Regions from separate parts of the Enterobacter sp. SM3 genome, predicted to be linked through region 2. Evidence: predicted binding sites of a transcription regulator. Region 2 holds the regulator's gene; each other region holds the start of a gene.
The links. The regulator CRP, encoded in region 2, controls carbon source genes, mostly activating them, when cyclic AMP is high. The targets are predictions, from matches to a motif close to ATGTGANNNNNNTCACAT.

Region 1: the regulator CRP is predicted to act here: its motif matches at 3,435-3,452, upstream of GVO84_RS01655 (YjcB family protein).
Region 3: the regulator CRP is predicted to act here: its motif matches at 2,340-2,357, upstream of GVO84_RS11335 (iron-containing alcohol dehydrogenase).

What each region holds. Positions count from the first base shown of each region.
Region 1 is NZ_CP099971.1:375,675-382,173, forward strand. Features, by position in the region: gene uvrA (excinuclease ABC subunit UvrA) at 1-2,248, opposite strand, end outside; gene ssb1 (single-stranded DNA-binding protein SSB1) at 2,499-3,029, shown strand; gene GVO84_RS01655 (YjcB family protein) at 3,092-3,373, opposite strand; gene GVO84_RS01660 (EAL domain-containing protein) at 4,018-5,583, shown strand; gene soxS (superoxide response transcriptional regulator SoxS) at 5,590-5,916, opposite strand; gene soxR (redox-sensitive transcriptional activator SoxR) at 6,015-6,473, shown strand.
Region 2 is NZ_CP099971.1:4,439,066-4,445,564, reverse strand. Features, by position in the region: gene GVO84_RS20945 (putative adenosine monophosphate-protein transferase Fic) at 1-537, shown strand, start outside; gene pabA (aminodeoxychorismate synthase component 2) at 568-1,131, shown strand; gene argD (bifunctional acetylornithine/succinyldiaminopimelate transaminase) at 1,218-2,438, shown strand; gene GVO84_RS20930 (YccS/YhfK family putative transporter) at 2,435-4,522, opposite strand; gene crp (cAMP-activated global transcriptional regulator CRP) at 4,580-5,212, opposite strand; gene GVO84_RS20920 (OsmC family protein) at 5,524-5,928, shown strand; gene GVO84_RS20915 (phosphoribulokinase) at 6,015-6,499, opposite strand, start outside.
Region 3 is NZ_CP099971.1:2,392,776-2,399,274, reverse strand. Features, by position in the region: gene GVO84_RS11350 (DeoR/GlpR family DNA-binding transcription regulator) at 1-85, opposite strand, end outside; gene GVO84_RS11345 (D-threonate 4-phosphate dehydrogenase) at 87-1,073, opposite strand; gene dtnK (D-threonate kinase) at 1,066-2,283, opposite strand; gene GVO84_RS11335 (iron-containing alcohol dehydrogenase) at 2,457-3,623, shown strand; gene GVO84_RS11330 (dihydrodipicolinate synthase family protein) at 3,616-4,500, shown strand; gene GVO84_RS11325 (sodium:solute symporter family protein) at 4,577-5,989, shown strand; gene GVO84_RS11320 (sialidase family protein) at 5,991-6,499, shown strand, end outside.

The sequences.
Region 1 (6,499 bases), 810 kb from region 2:
TGATCACACCGTCGCCCTGGCACGCTTCGCAGCGGCCGCCGCGTACGTTAAAGCTGAAACGTCCTGGCGTATAGCCGCGGGAGCGCGCTTCCGGCACGCCAGCAAACAGTTCACGTACGGGCGTGAATACGCCCGTGTAGGTCGCCGGGTTAGAGCGCGGGGTACGGCCAATCGGGCTCTGGTCGATGTCGATAACTTTATCGAAATGCTCCAGCCCCTGGATGTCGCGGTACGGTGCAGGCTCGGCCAGCGTCGCGCCGTTCAGCGCCGTCTGCGCAATCGGGAACAGCGTATCGTTGATCAGCGTCGATTTACCGGAACCGGACACGCCGGTAATACAGGTAAACAGGCCAACCGGCAGCGTCAGGGTGACGTCTTTCAGGTTGTTGCCGCGCGCGCCGGTCAGCTTCAGCACTTTTTCCGGATCTGCCGCTACGCGCTGTTTCGGCACTTCAATCTTGCGCTTGCCGCTCATAAACTGGCCGGTCAGCGACTCGGGTACCGCCATGATGTCCTTTAGCGTGCCTTCCGCGACCACCTGGCCGCCGTGTACGCCAGCGCCTGGGCCAATGTCGATGACGTGGTCAGCCGCACGGATCGCATCTTCGTCGTGCTCGACCACGATCACCGTGTTGCCGAGGTTGCGAAGGTGGACAAGCGTGCCGAGCAGACGCTCGTTGTCGCGCTGGTGCAGGCCGATGGACGGCTCATCCAGCACGTACATTACGCCGACTAAGCCCGCGCCAATCTGGCTGGCCAGACGGATACGCTGGGCCTCACCGCCGGAGAGCGTTTCCGCCGAGCGGGAAAGCGTCAGGTAGTTCAGGCCGACGTTCACCAGGAACTTCAGGCGATCGCCGATCTCTTTCAGCACTTTTTCGGCAATTTTTGCACGCTGGCCGGAGAGCTTCAGGTTGTTGAAGAAGTCCATCGCGTGGCCGATGCTCATGTCAGAGATGGTCGGCAGCGCGGTGTTTTCCACAAACACGTGACGCGCCTCGCGGCGCAGACGCGTGCCTTCACAGGTGGCGCAGGAGCGGTTGCTGATAAACTTCGCCAGCTCCTCGCGCACCGCGCTGGATTCGGTCTCTTTGTAGCGGCGCTCCATATTGTGCAGCACCCCTTCGAACGGGTGGCGACGCACGGAGGTATCGCCGCGATCGTTCATGTACTTGAACTCGATGTTCTCTTTGCCGGAACCGAACAGGATCACTTTGTGCACGTTCGGGCTCAGGCTCGCCCACGGCGCTTCGACGTCGAACTTGTAGTGCTCCGCCAGCGATTTCAGCATCTGGAAGTAGTAGAAGTTACGCTTGTCCCAGCCGCGAATGGCGCCGCCCGCCAGCGACAGCTCCGGGTTCTGGATCACGCGGTCCGGGTCGAAATACTGCTGAACGCCCAGGCCGTCACACGTCGGGCACGCGCCCGCCGGGTTGTTAAAGGAGAACAGGCGCGGTTCCAGCTCGCGCATGCTGTAGCCGCAAATCGGGCAGGCAAAGTTGGCGGAGAAGAGCAGCTCTTCCGCTTTTGGGTCATCCATGTCGGAGACCACGGCCGTGCCGCCGGAGAGTTCCAGCGCGGTTTCAAAGGATTCCGCCAGACGCGTGGCGAGATCGTCGCGTACCTTAAAGCGGTCAATCACCACCTCGATGGTGTGCTTCTTCTGCAGCTCCAGCTTTGGCGGATCGGACAGGTCACACACCTCACCGTCGATACGGGCGCGGATATAGCCCTGGCTTGCCAGGTTTTCCAGCGTTTTGGTGTGTTCGCCTTTTCGCTCTTTGATGATCGGCGCCAGCAGCATCAGGCGTTTGCCTTCCGGCTGCGACAGCACGTTATCCACCATCTGGCTTACGGTCTGGGCCGCCAGCGGGACGTCGTGGTCCGGGCAGCGCGGCTCGCCCACGCGGGCATACAGCAGACGCAGGTAGTCATGAATTTCGGTAATGGTACCGACCGTTGAGCGCGGGTTATGCGAGGTGGACTTCTGCTCAATAGAGATAGCAGGGGACAACCCTTCAATATGGTCGACATCCGGTTTTTCCATCAGTGACAGGAACTGACGCGCGTACGCAGAGAGTGATTCAACGTAACGACGCTGTCCTTCGGCATACAAAGTGTCGAAAGCCAGTGAGGATTTGCCAGACCCCGAAAGCCCGGTCACGACAATGAGTTTGTCGCGAGGGATTATGAGGTTGATATTCTTGAGATTGTGGGTGCGGGCGCCCCGAACTTCGATCTTATCCATTCACCTTTCCCGGTTGGAACACGGATTGCCTGATTTGTTTGAAGGACAAACGGCTGTCAGAAACGGCTAATTATGACACAATTTGACCTGTTTGAATATACAGTATTGGAATGCATTTTCTGATTGGCTGTGTAACAATGTTGAGTTGCGAGAGAACTCTGGAACGTGCTACGCAACTATCAAAGTGCAGCATGGAAATGGTACACTCGCGCGTTTACACTATTAAGAAACGTATTCAGGAGACACGAACATGGCCAGCAGAGGCGTAAACAAGGTGATTCTCGTCGGTAATCTGGGCCAGGACCCGGAAGTACGCTACATGCCGAGTGGTGGCGCAGTTGCCAACATTACGCTGGCTACTTCCGAATCCTGGCGTGATAAAGCGACCGGTGAGATGAAAGAGCAGACCGAATGGCACCGCGTAGTGCTGTTTGGCAAACTGGCCGAAGTGGCCGGTGAGTATCTGCGTAAAGGTTCTCAGGTTTATATCGAAGGCCAGCTGCGTACCCGCAAATGGACCGATCAGTCCGGTGCTGAGAAGTACACCACTGAAGTTGTGGTTAACGTGGGCGGTACCATGCAGATGCTGGGTGGCCGTCAGGGCGGTGGTGCACCAGCAGGTGGCGGCCAGAGCCAGCAGCAGGGCGGTTGGGGTCAGCCTCAGCAGCCGCAGGGCGGCAACCAGTTCAGCGGCGGCGCACAGTCTCGTCCGCAGCAGCAGTCTGCTCCGGCGCCGTCTAACGAACCACCAATGGATTTCGACGACGACATTCCGTTCTGATTTCCGAGTGCTTAAAACAAAAAACCCAGACCATGGTCTGGGTTTTTTTATTCCGTAAGGGATCAGGTAATCACCATCGGCCAGTCTGGCGGCGTGTGGCTCATCGCCTCAACCATCACCACTTTAATATTTTCCCAGACGGCGGCGATATCCAGTAGGGTGATGCCAAGCAGACCCGTTGCAAACCAGCAGGCCGCACCCAGCCCCAGCAGCGTACTGATTACAGCAAGACCCGCATAGTCAGATTTACGAAACTGAATATTCAGCGTGCTGGCTAAAAACATCAGTACCGCACTCAACAAAGGCCAGCGCAGGAGAACCATGCTGGTAGTAATGGTTGCCATAAAACCCATCCTCTACAAAACAGACGAACTGAATGAAACGGTGTTTCTCGTTACAAAATATGTGTGAACTATATCACATTTGTTGATTTATTCGCCAGCCTCTGTGCGAGCAAAAAGAGGATTTTATTCCTCTGGAAAGGCGATTGTGCAGGCTGGTTCTGCCTTCGGCGCATGAGGGGATGGACCCACAGCGTGCCGGAAACGCCCACCGGGCAGGTGGGAATACCGCAAATTCGGTTTTTATAAGCGGGGCGTTATTCTCAGCCGAAGCTGAAAATATTGTGCGAAGTCTGATTATTTATAAATCAACGAGCACAATAACCCAGAGCAAATAGCATAAAACGTCATGAGGAAGTTGTACTTTTTTCATGCTGTCAGACGTTTGGCTTAATCAACGATCGTCTGTTGTGTTATCTTCCCGCCTGCCCCTGCGGGCTGGATAATTATTTTCCTTAATTGAAACGGAACGAATACTTACAGTTTAACTTACGGGAAAATATTATCGTCATAACGAAATTTAAGATTTTTAATACGAAAAGTCAGTTGCTAACTTCGCATGATTCATGCAACGTAATCACCTGTTTAACAAAGCATCCGGCCTTCATTACTACAGGCGTACAACATGCAGGGATATAGGGCGGGAAATGAATCGTAGCGCGCGGCGCAAAATGCTCAGGGTAGTAGGGATCATCATGGTAGTTATGCTGCCGGTGATGCTTGCGCTATGGTTTGCCCAGCTACGAGCCGTGTCTGAAACAAGCGCCCAGCTAAGGACATTTGCTGAACTGGCTTTAGACAAAACAGAACTGGTTATTCAACAGGTTGAGCTGGCCCGGGACGAGGCTGAAAAATATCAGGGTGAGCTTTGCACGCCGGGACATCGTCAATATATGCTGAACGTTGTTCGTGGCCGCCTGTTTGTCGCCGATTTAATTTACGCTGAAGGTCAGAATTTTCTTTGTTCGACCGTTTTTACACCGGATCACCCCTACGCCATTCCTGTTGCTAATTACACGCGTAAACCTGACGTCGCTATCTATTATTATCGCGATACCCCATTTTATACTGGCTATAAAATGACATATATGCAGCGCGGAAATTATGTGGTGGTCGTCAACCCGCTTTCATACAGCGAAGTCATGTCTGCGGATCATTCTCTCTCGTGGGGCGTGTACGACACGGTAACCAATGCTTTCTTTTCCGTCAGCCAGAAAGCCAATGTTTCTTTATTAAATTCGATGATTCGGGATAAGGAATCGGTATTTCAAAAAGATAACCGCTTTTATACGATCGTAACATCCCCTAAAAGACCTATTGCGGCCATTGTGTCGACATCGAATAAACGCTTTTATGAAACGCTTTATCACCAGGCGACGTTGACGCTGCCGCTGGGCATGATCTGCAGCATTATTATTTTGCTGGTATGGTCCCGTACCCATCGTGAGCTCAACTCGCCGGGGCGCTTACTGCACCGGGCGCTGAACAAACGACAGCTTTGCGTGCACTATCAGCCGATTATTGATATCAAGAACAACCAGTGCGTGGGCGCGGAGGCGTTGTTACGCTGGCCTGGTTTTAACGGGCAGGTGATGAGCCCGGCGGAGTTTATTCCGCTGGCGGAAAATGAGGGGATGAGCGAGCGGATTACGGACTATGTCGTTGAAGAGGTGTTCAACGATCTGGGCCATTTCCTGGCCGAGCACCCGCATCTCTATATTTCGATTAACCTGTCGGCCACGGATTTCCACTCCTCGCGGCTGATCGCCATGATCTCCGACAAGGCTCGCCACTACGCCGTCCGTGCGCAGCAAATCAAAATAGAAGTGACGGAACGCGGTTTTATCGATGTGCCAAAAACCACGCCGGTGATTCAGGCTTTCCGTCAGGCAGGTTATGAAGTCGCGATCGATGACTTCGGTACCGGCTATTCGAACCTGCACAACCTCTACTCGCTGAACGTGGATATTCTGAAAATCGATAAATCATTTATCGATACCTTAACGACCAACAGCACCAGCCACCTGATCGCTGAGCATATTATCGAGATGGCGCAAAGCCTGCGGCTGAAAACCATTGCGGAAGGGGTAGAGACGGCAGAGCAGGTAAGCTGGCTGCTGAAGCGCGGCGTCCAGTTTTGTCAGGGATGGCACTTCGCGAAAGCGATGCCGCCCCAGGAATTTATGACCTGGCAGCAGCAGCCATTGCACTGAGGGTAATTAATTCAACTGGTGGCGATAGTCGCTCGGCGTGCGGTCAAACTCGCGGCGAAACACGCGGGAAAAGGTTTGTTGCGATACATAGCCAAGATCCATCGCAATATCAAAAATGGGCCGCTGCGTTGAGCGTAGTGCCTGCGCCGCCAGCAGCAGTCTGCGCTGGCGAATGTACTCACCCAGCGTCTGATGCATGACCGTGCGGAACATTCTCTGTAAATACCATTTCGAATAGCCCGACTTTTTAGCGACCACATCAATGTTCAACGGTTGGTCGATATGTTCATCAATCCATTCAATAAGCGTCTGAATAATCTGCTGATGCGACATAAGGTTGCCCCTCTGTAGATACAACTATCTCGGTTAATTCGTCGTTTTCTCTGCGGGGGAGTATAATTCCTCAAGTTAACTTGAGGTAAAGAGGTTTTATGGAAAAGAGATTGCCGCGAATTAAAGCGCTTTTAACCCCCGGTGAAGTGGCAAAGCGAAGCGGCGTTGCGGTATCGGCGCTCCACTTCTATGAAAGCAAAGGGTTAATCAAGAGTATCCGTAACGGGGGCAACCAGCGTCGCTATACCCGCGACGTGCTCCGCTACGTGGCGATTATCAAAATTGCGCAACGAATCGGAATTCCCCTGGCCACGATCGGCGAGGCGTTTGGCGTGCTGCCGGAAGGTCACACGCTTAGCCCGAAAGAGTGGAAAGAGCTGTCATCACAGTGGCGTGAGGAGCTGGACAGGCGTATTCATACGCTGGTCGCCCTGCGCGACGAGCTGGATGGCTGTATCGGCTGCGGCTGCCTGTCGCGTAGCGATTGTCCGTTGCGTAACCCCGGTGACCGGCTGGGCGAGCAGGGGACGGGGGCGCGGCTGCTGGAAGAGGATTGAGCGTGCGTGTAGCCCATTCGCCGGGT
Region 2 (6,499 bases):
CGTAACGTCAATTTACAGGCCAGTTGTCTCCTTGAAAAAGGTAATGGTCCCTCAGAACCCCATATTGAGACGCTGGCGCTTGGGCCTTCCGCGCCCGGGTTGCCCCATCTGTGCCTTATTCATCGTCATTTGTACCGCAGCGAGATGAAGCGGGCAGGCGAGCTCCGTACCGACGATATTTTTAAAGGGGATATTCCCTTCTGCCATTTTGAGTACATCGAGAAGATGGGTAACGAGCTGATGGCGGCGCTGGAAGGCGAAAAGTATCTTGTGGGTCTTGAGAAAGCGGCGTTTGTTGACCGGGTTAGCCACTATTACTGCGAAATCAACATGCTGCATCCCTTCATGCGCGGCAACGGTATCGCCCAGCGCGTTTTCTTCGAGCAGCTGGCGCTCCACGCGGGTTACGCGCTGGACTGGCGGGATATCGATCCCGAGCAGTGGGTGGCGGCGAACCGAAGTGGCGCAACGGGAGATTTAACCGCGTTAAACGCTATCTTTGCCAAAGTAGTGAGCGAAGCGCGGGAATCTGAGTAGAATAGGGCGGCATTTTTTTCGGGAGCCGCCATGATTCTGCTGATTGATAACTACGATTCCTTCACCTGGAACCTTTACCAGTATTTTTGTGAACTGGGTGCAGAGGTGGTTGTCCGCCGCAACGACGAGATCGATCTCGACGATATCGACACGCTGGCTCCGCAGAAAATCGTGATTTCTCCGGGGCCGTGTACGCCGTCGGAGTCGGGTATTTCTCTGGATGTGATCCAGCACTATGCCGGCAAGCTGCCGGTCCTGGGCGTCTGCTTGGGCCATCAGGCGATTGCCCAGGCGTTTGGTGCCACCATCGTGCGCGCTGCGAAAGTGATGCACGGTAAAACCTCTCCGGTCACCCACACCGGCACCGGGGTATTCACGGGGCTCAATAACCCGTTAACCGTGACGCGCTACCATTCCCTGGTCATTGACCCATCGACGCTGCCCGACTGCTTTGAGGTGACCGCCTGGAGCGATACGCAGGAGATCATGGGGATTCGTCACTGCGAATGGGACCTCGAAGGCGTGCAGTTCCACCCGGAAAGCATCCTCAGCGAGCAGGGGCACGCGCTGCTGGCAAATTTCCTCAATCGCTGAATATCTGTTGCCTTGTTGTGATTTTTTATGCATATTTTGTGATTATATTTTCACAATCACTGTGACATAAAATGGATGGTCATGACATGGCAACTGAACAACCAGCAATTACCCGCGCGACTTTCGATGAAGTTATCCTGCCGATTTATGCACCGGCTGAATTTATCCCGGTGAAGGGAAAGGGCAGCCGCGTCTGGGATCAGCAGGGTAAAGAGTATGTGGATTTTGCGGGCGGTATTGCGGTCACGGCGCTGGGTCATTGCCATCCCGCGCTGGTGGAGGCGCTGAAAACCCAGGGCGAAACCCTGTGGCACACCAGCAACGTGTTCACCAACGAACCGGCGCTGCGCCTGGGACGTAAGATCATCGATGCCACCTTCGCCGAGCGCGTGCTGTTTATGAACTCCGGCACCGAAGCCAACGAAACCGCTTTTAAGCTGGCGCGCTACTACGCGACAACGCGCCACAGCCCGTACAAAACCAAAATCATCGCCTTCCATAACGCCTTCCACGGACGCTCCTTCTTTACCGTTTCCGTTGGCGGCCAGCCGAAGTATTCCGACGGGTTTGGCCCGAAGCCGGCCGATATCGTCCACGTGCCGTTTAACGATCTGCATGCGGTGAAAGCGGTGATGGACGACCATACCTGCGCGGTGGTGGTCGAGCCGATCCAGGGTGAAGGCGGCGTGACCGCGGCAACCCCTGAATTCCTGAAAGGGCTGCGCGCGCTGTGCGACGAACATCAGGCGCTGCTGGTCTTTGATGAAGTGCAGTGCGGGATGGGGCGTACCGGCGATCTGTTCGCGTATATGCACTACGGCGTGACGCCGGATATTCTGACCAGCGCTAAAGCGCTCGGCGGTGGTTTCCCGGTGAGTGCGGTACTGACAACGCAGGAGATCGCCTCCGCGTTCCACGTCGGTTCTCACGGCTCTACCTACGGCGGCAACCCGCTGGCGAGCGCCGTGGCGGGCGCCGCATTCGACATTATCAACACGCCGGAGGTGTTGAACGCCGTGAGCGCGAAGCGCGAGCTGTTCGTAAAACACCTGCAAAAGATTGATGAGCAGTACGACGTGTTCAGCGAAATCCGCGGGATGGGGCTGCTGATTGGCGCCGAGCTGAAGCCGCAGTACAAGGGCCGCGCGCGTGATTTCCTGCACGCCGCCGCGCACGAAGGGGTGATGGTGCTCAATGCCGGACCGGACGTGATGCGCTTTGCGCCGTCGCTGGTGGTAGAAGACAAAGACATCGAAGACGGGTTAACCCGCTTTGCCGCGGCGGTCGCGAAGATCGTAAAAGGCTAATACTCGGTTCGCTTTAACCGGCGGGTTAACCAAATCCCGTGATGCGGACGCTGACGCCATGCCACCGACGAAATGGTGTGCATGGTGTTCAGATGTCCCAGAACGCGCTGCAAATGCTGCTCCAGCGTGCTCATTGGCCCGTGGGTTAACGTCTCCGGCGCTTCCAGAATGTTCGAATCTCCCGACTCACCCGGCGAGTCATACTCCAGACGCTGCTGACAGCGCTGCAGCGCAATTTCACACGACTGCAAATAGCGCTGCGCCAGATCGGGCGTCAGCATCGTGTGCTCGCGCGCCAGCGTGGTCATGGCGTTAATGTGCTCGACGATAAACTGGCTGTGCGTCACCCAGAGCTTCATGTCTGCAAGATAGTGCGAGTTAAAGCCCGGCTCCTGCATCGCCTGGTTGAGCGAGTTAAACAGAGCGTTGTGCGCCTGGTTGACCTTCATCCGCTGCCAGGCCAGCGGCGTCGGTTGAGGATTGTCGCTGAGGATCAGCCTGATGGCCTCCTGATCCGCTTCCAGCGCGTCGTGGGCGTTCTGGCGCAGCAGTCCGCTTTGCCACTGCGGCCACAGCCAGACCATGCCGCCAAAGGCAATCAGACAGCCGATCAGGGTATCAATCAGCCTGGCGACAATAAACTGTTCGCCATTGAGCGTGAGCAGCTGCAGGGTATATACCGCCGTCACCGTAAAGCCCACCATCGCCCAGCCGTAGTTTTTGCGGATAATCAGGTAGCTCACCAGCGTAACCGCCAGCATGCCTGCCAGGGTATAACCTTGCGGCACGTGGAAGTGCAGCGTCACCCCCGCAATGATCAGCCCGGCCATCGTTCCGCCAGCCCGATGCAGAATACGCACCCGCGTGGCGCCGTAGCCGTTCTGGGTGACAAACAGCACGGTCATTAAGATCCAGTAGGGTTTCGGCAGGTGCAGCGCCATGCCCATCAGGCTGGCGGTACTGAGCATCACGCTAATCCTTGCGGCGTTGCGCAGGGCGGACGATTTAAGAGAAAGATAGCTTTTGAGCGCGGGCAATAGCGGAAGCCGTTTCTGCTTATCCGCCATCAGGTCGCGGGGATAAAGCGGGCGCTGCGTGCGCAACACGCGGGCGATGCGGCTGAAGTGCCAGGCGGCAAACTGGCCGACGGGGTTATCCGGATGCTGACGGGCGATTTTCTCCAGCGCGCCCAGCTGCTTATCCATGTTAAAGCGCGTCGGGTAGCGGTGATAGAGAATGTCATCGGCCAGCACGCGCAGGCGTGCGGATACGGTCTGCGCGTTCCAGCGGATCACCGCTTCGGCGTGGCTGCGCTCGACCAGCTTTTGCACCTCCTGCGGGTGGTGCAGGCTCACGGAGATATGCTCCTGCAGATCCAGCCCGACCTGGAAGGTGCGCAGCAGCCGTTTGTACTCGTGGTTCTTGTTGGCGGCGAGCATATGCAGCTGCTGATAGCACTGGCTAATCAGATCCACCACCTTCTGCTGGCGCGTCAGCAGCGGCGGTAAGGACTTTTCCGGATCGGTATGCTGGGTGAGCAGGGTGTATTTGGCTTCGCAGTAATCCGCAAGCTGCACATAGAGCAGGCTCAGGGATTCACGCAGCGGCTGTTCGCGCCACAGCCAGAACCAAAACCAGTTAAACAGCCCGTACCATAATGTCCCCAGGGCGTAGATCAGCAGCGGCTCCCACACCGGCATATTCCCGGCGAGGCTCAGCGTGAAAATAGCTGCAATCAGCGAGGCGGGAAGCAGGCGGGCGTGCAGCGAACTGATTTCCGCCGTGACGCCGAGGGTCATCGCCAGCACGGTCAGGATCAGCGGCAGCGGGATATCACGAGCCAGTAATAGCTGTACGGCGAGGCTACAGCCCGCAAACAGGCAGCCGCCGATAATCAGGCGTTTGAAAAAGCGCTTATGCGGCGTGTCCAGACCGGCGATGTTGCAGCAGGCAGGCACGAGGGAAAACAGCAGACCTTGCTGAAGATGTCCGAGGATCAGGCCTATGGCCACGGGAAGACACAACACCAGCGTTTGTCGCAGTGCGTAGTTAACTTCCGGGTGATAGATCAGCCTGCGCCACATGGGGAGTAGAGACAAAAACGGCGTGACACCTTGCGATGGCACGCCGTTTAAGCGGAATTAACGCGTTCCGTAAACCACGATGGTTTTACCGTGGGCGGAGATCAGGTTTTGATCTTCCAGCATTTTCAGGATACGGCCCACTGTTTCACGGGAGCAACCGACGATTTGACCAATTTCCTGACGGGTAATTTTAATTTGCATGCCGTCCGGGTGGGTCATAGCGTCTGGCTGTTTCGCCAGGTTCAGCAGGGTTTGTGCGATACGGCCGGTAACGTCCAGGAAGGCGAGGTTACCCACTTTCTCTGACGTGACCTGCAGACGGCGCGCCATCTGGGAAGAAAGACGCATCAGGATGTCAGGGTTAACCTGAATCAGCTGACGGAACTTCTTGTAAGAAATTTCAGCCACTTCACATGCTGTCTTTGCACGAACCCAGGCGCTACGTTCCTGGCCCTCTTCAAACAGGCCCAGTTCACCGATGAAATCGCCCTGGTTCAGATAAGAAAGGATCATCTCTTTCCCTTCTTCATCTTTGATCAGCACTGCCACCGAGCCTTTAACGATGTAATACAACGTTTCCGCTTTTTCACCCTGGTGAATCAGCGTGCTCTTTGATGGGTACTTATGAATGTGGCAATGAGACAAGAACCATTCGAGAGTCGGGTCTGTTTGCGGTTTGCCAAGCACCATGCGCTGTTATCCTCTGTTATAAGCTGTCACCAGAGTCATCAGATGCATCCGGACTCTGGGGTTGCAATCGAATTCTTACCCATACCCTGGGAAGTCGGCTACCGTAACGTTTCGCAGCCAGTAAAGTTTGATGTCCTCTGCATACATGTGTAACGTCAATGTATTACTGTAGCATCCAGAGTGTTTTAGCATAGCTTTCGCCGCGTGTCTCCTGGTGTCTCGCTTCAGCATGATGCAGGTCGCCTTCCATTGCGAGAAATGTAACGCACGCGTAATCTGTCACCAAAAATGCAACGTTGGAGTTTAAGAATATGCAAGCGCGCGTGAAATGGGTTGAAGGTTTAACGTTCCTGGGCGAGTCCGCGTCAGGACACCAGATTTTGATGGACGGCAACTCCGGCGATAAAGCACCCAGCCCAATGGAAATGGTGCTGATGGCGGCAGGGGGATGCAGCGCAATCGACGTGGTGTCGATTCTGCAAAAAGGTCGTCATGACGTGACGGATTGTGAAGTCAAACTCACGTCAGAACGTCGCGAAGAGGCGCCACGCCTGTTCACCCATATTAACCTGCACTTTGTGGTCACCGGTAAAGAGCTGAAAGACGCGGCGGTCTCGCGTGCGGTGGACCTGTCTGCGGAGAAGTACTGCTCGGTGGCGTTAATGCTGGAGAAAGCGGTAAAAATCACGCATTCGTATGAAGTGATCGAGGCCTAATCTTTTGGCGGGTGGCGCTTCGCTGACCCGCCCTACAAAAGCACGACCGTAGGCCCGGTAAGCGCAGCGCCACCGGGCAAAACAACTCACGCGATCTGCTTCCCTTCCATCAGTCGCTCCACCAGCGGCGTCATGATGAGCTCCATCGCCAGCCCCATTTTTCCGCCCGGCACCACTAACGTATTCATGTGCGAAATAAACGAGCCCTGCAGCATGGCCAGCAGCCAGGGGTAATCAATACCGTCGAGATTGCGGAAATGGATCACCACAAAGCTCTCATCCAGAGACGGGATACTTTTGGCGGCAAACGGGTTGGAGGTGTCCACCGTCGGCACGCGCTGGAAGTTGATATGGGTGCGGGAGAACTGCGGCGTCAGGAAGTTAATGTAATCCTCCATGGAGCGCACCACGGAGTCCATCACCGCTTCGCGAGAATGGCCGCGCTCGCTCATGTCACGCGTCAGCTTCTGGATCCACTCCAGGTTAACGATAGGGACCACGCCGACCAGCAGATCCACGTGGCGGGCCACGTCGTGTTGAGGGGTGACCACGCCACCGTGCAATCCTTCGT
Region 3 (6,499 bases), 2.0 Mb from region 2:
TAATTGCCACCAGCTGATCCACCGTCACCAGATTATGCCCCTTCAGGTAATCCATTATCTGCTCTAACCGGTTATATCCCTTCATATCATTCCCGTGTAATTTGCATAGCCAACTGGATAGACACCGTCATGCTCTCAGACTTCGCTTTACCGGTCCAGGCAATATCGAACGCGGTTCCGTGGTCTGCAGAGGTACGGATAAACGGCAACCCGGCGGTGATATTCACCCCGTCATAAAAGCCGAGCAATTTTAGCGGAATATGCCCCTGATCGTGATACATCGCAACGACCATGTCATACATTCCTTCGTGGCATTGCATAAACACCGTATCCGGTGGACACGGTCCGGTGACGTTTAACCCTTGCGCTTTCATTGCCTCAACGGCCGGGCCGACAATTTTGATCTCTTCGTCACCAAACAGGCCATTCTCACCCGCATGCGGGTTTACACCGGCAACGGCAATGCGAGGATGCGCGAACCCGACGCGTTTCAGGAAGCTATCCGCAATACCAATCACGGTTTTTACCCGATCCTGATTGAGCGTATCAAGGAATTTGCGCAGCGCAATGTGGGTGGTGATGTGGATCACCTTCAGCTTATCCGTATACAGCACCATGGCGTAATCTTTGCTGTCGGTCAGATGCGCCAGCAGCTCGGTGTGGCCCGGATAGAGATGACCGGCCAGATGCAGAGCCTCTTTATTCAGAGGAGCCGTCGCAATAGCCTTCACCTTGCCCGCCATCGCCAGTTCGGTGGCTCGCTTCACGCAGCGATAGGCCAGATCCCCTGCTGCTGCCTGAACGATACCCGGCTTTAACGCATCAGGTTCGGCCAGCGGTTCGTCCAGCACGTTAATCACGCCAGGGGCAAATTTCGCGTCGCTCACCGCATCGATAAGACGTATATCCACCTGCCCGACGATTCCTTTATCCAGCACCCGCTGCAGCGTTCTGGCGCAGCCCACGACAACAACAGGCGCCCCTGAAAGCTCGCCTTCGGTGAGGGATTTGATAATGATTTCCGGGCCAATGCCAGCCGGGTCACCCATGGTTACAGCAATGATTTTAGTCACTCAGTCTCTCCTCGATAAAATGCAAAACCTCAAGCAGCGTCTCTTCCTTTCCGAAGCCCCCTGCTTTGGTCATTACCGGCTGCTGCCAGCCGCAACCCAGAAATTTTCCGTAAGGTACGCACTGTGCAACGCACCCTGCGATCTCAAACCCCCGCGCACCAAGTGCCCTGGCAACGGCCATCGCCACATCGCCACCGGAGACGTACAGCGCGTCAGGCGTCTGCACCGCAAGCACCTGTCGGGTCAGTTCGCCCAAAAACGTACAGATTTTTTCGCCCAGGCCAGCCCGGGTGACGTGATGCTGCCGACAGAGTTGTTCGACCTGATGTCGAGCATCGTTGCCCGCGCAGGTATGAACAATGCAGTGATGCCCAGCCTGTAGCACCTGCGCAATCCGGGCGAGATACCCGGCCGTAACGCCGCGCAAAACGTCATTCACATCAATGAATACCGACGAGACGCCGGAAGCACCTGTGGCCAGTGCGACCTGGCGTTGAGCGATCTCACTCATCGACCCCACCACGGCCAACATCTGCTTGCGTCGCGCCGGGGCCAGATGACGGGCCAGCGCATCGCATAGCCCGGCAGAGCCCACCAGCAGCGGCATCTGCGCGCAGGTCATTGCTGCGGCGATAATGGCGTCCAGCTCCTCGTCGGTCTGCGCATCAACAAAGATCCACTCCGTTCCCTGCGCCAGTGCGGCTGCCAGCGTCTCCGCGGTCACGTTTTCACCGCTCACGTCGCGAAAAAGGTCAGCAATCGCGGCTGACGGAACGGGCGTTTTGGGATCGCTGGCAAATTCGGTTTCGTCCACCGGAATGCCGTTTACCAGACATCTGCCGTTCCGCGTGATCCGCCCTGCCGCTGGGTATGCCGGGGCAACGATCACCTGGCGCTTGCCGCTTAATGTCTTCAGGGCCTGTGACTCGGCCCCCGCGTTGCCGCGCAGCGTCGAATCCATTTTTTTGATGAGCCAGCGGGCATCCGCGATATCCGCCCCGAGTGCGGCCACCTTTTCGGCCGCCTCCCATGCCGACAGCGCCCGGGAATCGGTATTGACGATCAGCGCATCGGTCGTCTGGGTAAAAGGTGTATGAAACGCCACGCTGACTTTTTTGCCGCACAGCGCCAGGCTGACGCCGGCATCGTTAGCACCGGTAAAGTCATCTGCGACGACCACGACCTCTCTGTACAGATTGTTCACTTTCATCCCCACTCCGGGTTCGCCTTTCCTGTTAATGATTATATTCAATCATGATTGATTATATGTGAGCAAGATCAAGTTAATCAGTTTGCGAATAAATTATAAATTTAGCCACGCGATGACCATGAAGCGTCTTATTTGAGCGAAATCAATCATGGGCAAAGAGACAGGAGAAAAGCGTGGTTACGATCAACAGCACCATTATTAGCGGCGCGAATGCCATCGCCGCCATCAGGCCGTTACTCACTGATAAAACGCAGCTGCTGCTGGTGACGGACGGCAACATTGCGCGTCTGGAGGCAGCAAAGCAGATCCGCGCGATCCTCGAAGAGGACAACCGCCGCGTCATGATTATTGACAGCGTACCGCCTGAACCCTCCCACCACGATGTCAGCCAGCTGCTCGCGGGGTTAAACGGGACGTTTGGGCTTGTCGTGGGGATCGGCGGCGGTAGCGTACTGGATGTGGCCAAACTGCTCTCAGTGCTGTGCCATCCGCTGTCACCGGGGCTGGATAACCTTCTGGCGGGTATAAAACCTGAGGCACGCATCCCCTCTCTGCTGATCCCGGCTACTGCCGGAACCGGCTCGGAAGCGACGCCGAATGCCATTCTGGCGATTCCGGAGCAAAACACGAAAGTGGGCATTATCTCCCCCGTGCTGCTGCCCGATTACGTCGCCCTGCTGCCGGAGCTGACCACCAGCATGCCCGCGCATATTGCCTCATCTACCGGGATTGATGCGTTGTGTCATCTGATTGAGTGTTTCACCTCAACGGTCGCCAACCCGGTCAGCGATAACGCCGCGCTGACGGGACTGGCTAAGCTGCTGAACAACATTGAAACGGCCTGCGCCGAACCGGGAAATCTGCTGGCGAAGCTGGAGATGCTGTGGGCCTCTTACTACGGCGGGGTTGCCATTGCGCATGCAGGCACGCACCTGGTTCACGCTCTTTCCTATCCGCTCGGCGGTAAATATCACCTGCCGCACGGCGTCGCTAACGCCATTCTGCTGGCCCCCTGCATGCGAGCGGTTCGGCCCCACTGCCTGAAGAAATTTGCACAGGTATGGGATTTGGTGCCCGGTGCGGATACGGCGCTGTCAGACGAAGAAAAATCCCACGCGCTGGTGGACTACTTTGCCGCGCTGGTTCGAAGGCTCAACCTGCCGGACAACCTGGAGGCGCTGGGCGTACCGCGCGACGACGTCCCCTCCCTGAGCGATGCGGCCCTTAACGTTAAGCGGCTAATGAACAACGCCCCTTGTCAGGTCAACCACGACGAGGTGCAGGCGATTTACCGGACACTGTTTCCCAACATGAATAGCCAGGGAGTGAATCATGCATAACAACATCAGGGGCGTACTGACGGCCATCGTGACCCCCTTTGATACGGAAGGCGCGCTGAACCTACCGGGCCTTAAACTACAGATCGATCGTCAACTTAATGCTGGTAACGGCATCTTCTGCGGCGGCACAAACGGCGAGTTCTTCGTGCTGAACGAAGAAGAAAAAATCGCCGTTACCCGTACCTGTGTGGAAACGGTTGCCGGGCGAGCCCCGGTAGTGGCGCACATTGGGGAAATCTCGACCCGTGAAACCATCCGCCTCGGAAAACAGATCGCCTCGCTGGGCGTCGACGCCGTTTCCGTCATTACCCCTTACTTCGTTCCGCTGAAGCAGGCTGAACTCGTCTCACATTACACCGCTATCGCCGACGCGCTAGCCGTCCCGGTATTTCTGTACAACATTCCGGCGCGTACCGGCAACACCATTGAGCCCGCTACCGCACGCGCGCTGGCCGAACATCCGAACATTATCGGAATTAAAGACAGTGCCGGAAGTTACGAGAGCCTGAGCGGATTCCTCAATGCGGTGAGCGACATTGGCGGATTCGACGTGCTGAACGGCCCGGATTCGCTTATCCATCAGGGCTTCGTCGACGGATGTTCGGCCTGTATTTCCGGGCTGGCGAACGTGGCGCCGGAGGCCATCAACGCCATCTGGTCACGCTTTAACGCGGGTGATATTGACGGTTCTCGTCTGGCGCAGGAGCGCGTCACCCAGCTTCGTACCGAGCTTTACAACGTGGCGTTTTCGCCTGCCGCAGTCAAAAAAGCGCTGCAGATCATGGGGGAAGACGTCGGAGAAAGTCGCTATGCCGTGGCGTTTAGCGACCAGCAGTGCCAACAGATACGCCGAATAGTGACGACGTCACTTAACTAAACGGCGTTTGTTTCGTCAATAAGAATACCGGGTGCCCGAGGTGCCCAGGATTCACTCGCCCTGAAGAGAGGCAAAGATGAATAATTTTACCGCTGAAGATACCCTAATCATTGTGGGCATAGTCATTGTCTACATCCTGTTCACGACCTGGCTAACCTTCCGGATCCGCAGTAAAAACTCCGGGGACTTTATGGAAGGCTCCCGCGCGATGCCGGCGTTTATTGTCGGGATCCTGCTGATGTCCGAGTATATCGGCGCCAAATCCACTATCGGCACCGCGCAGGCGGCGTTTGAAGACGGTTTTGCTGCGTCCTGGTCCGTCATCGGGGCCGCAATTGGCTTCCCGCTCTTTGGCCTGCTGCTGGTAAAACGCATCTACAGCACCGGAAAAATCACCATCTCTGGTGCGATTGCTGAAAAATACGGTAACAGCACCAAAAACATAATCTCCATCATCATGATCTATGCCCTGCTGCTGGTTAACGTGGGGAATTACGTCAGCGGCGCGGCGGCTATTTCCACGGTACTGAAAGTAAATCTCCCCGTTGCCGCCTTTATTACGGCCATCGTCAGTACCTTCTATTTCGCCTTTGGCGGCATGAAGGGTGTGGCCTGGGTGACGGTGCTGCACAGCGCGCTGAAATACTTCGGCATTCTGGCCATCATGGGCTTTGCGCTGTCTAAGACGGGCGGCTTCGCGCCAATGATTGAAAACATGCCGGACTTCTACTGGACCTGGGATGGCAATATCGGCGCGTCGACCATTTTCGCCTGGCTCATCGGCACCATTGGTTCCATCTTCTGTACCCAGTTTGTGATTCAGGCAATCTCCTCTACCAAAGACGTGAAATCGGCCAAACGCTCTACCTGGGTTGCGTTCTTCTTCTGCCTGCCGATTGCGCTGGCCATCGCGGTAATCGGCGTGGCGGCTAAATACCTGCACCCGGAGATTAACAGCCTGTATGCGATGCCGATTTTCCTGCAGGATATGAACCCGTGGCTGGCCGGTCTGGTCACCACCTCTCTGGTGGCATCTATTTTCGTCAGCGTCAGTACCGTTGCGCTGGCTATCGCCTCCCTGGTGGTAAAAGACTTTTACGTGCCGATGCGCAACCCGACGCCTGAGCAGGAATTTAAGGCCACCCGCTGGATCTCCCTGCTGATTGGTTTCCTGCCGCTGATTTTTGTTCTGCTGGTGCCTGAAGTCCTGAAGCTCTCCTTCTTTACCCGCGCTATTCGTCTGTCGATTTCAGTGGTGGCCGTTATCGCCTTCTACGCCCCGTTCTTCCGCAGCACCCGTGGTGCCAATGCGGGCCTGATTGGCGCCTGCGTCGTGACCTCCGTCTGGTATCTGCTGGGCGATCCTTTTGGCATCAACAATATGTACATCGCCCTGCTGACCCCTGCCGTCATCATGGTGATTGACCGTCTCATTCCGGGAAAAGCGCAGGGTAAAGCGCCAACCCCCGTTGAAAATAATGGAGTCTGATATGTCTTTAACCGTAACCCTCGACGGGACAGTTCGCCCGCAACAGGATGCCCGCACGGAGGCCGCCATGCTGCCTTCCTCTTGCCCACAAAACCACGCGGCGAATCTGCTGCCGCTCCCGGATGGCTCGCTGATGTGCGTCTGGTTCGGTGGAACCCAGGAAGGTATCGCGGATATCTCCGTATGGGGTTCACGCCTTGCGCCTGGCAGCCAGCAGTGGAGTGATGCGGTAAAACTGTCGGACGATGCCACGCGTTCCGAACAAAACCCGGTTCTGTTCCTGGCCCCGGACAACGTGCTGTGGCTGCTGTGGACCGCACAGATTTCCGGTAATCAGGACACGGCTATTGTTCGCTATCGCCAGTCTCGCGATCTGGGGAAAACCTGGGGGGACATCGCAACCCTGCTCGATAAACCTGGCACGTTTATTCGCCAGCCCATTGTCGTGCTGGACAACGGCAGCTGGCTGCTGCCGGTATTTTACTGCCGCACCCGGCCGGGAGAGAAATG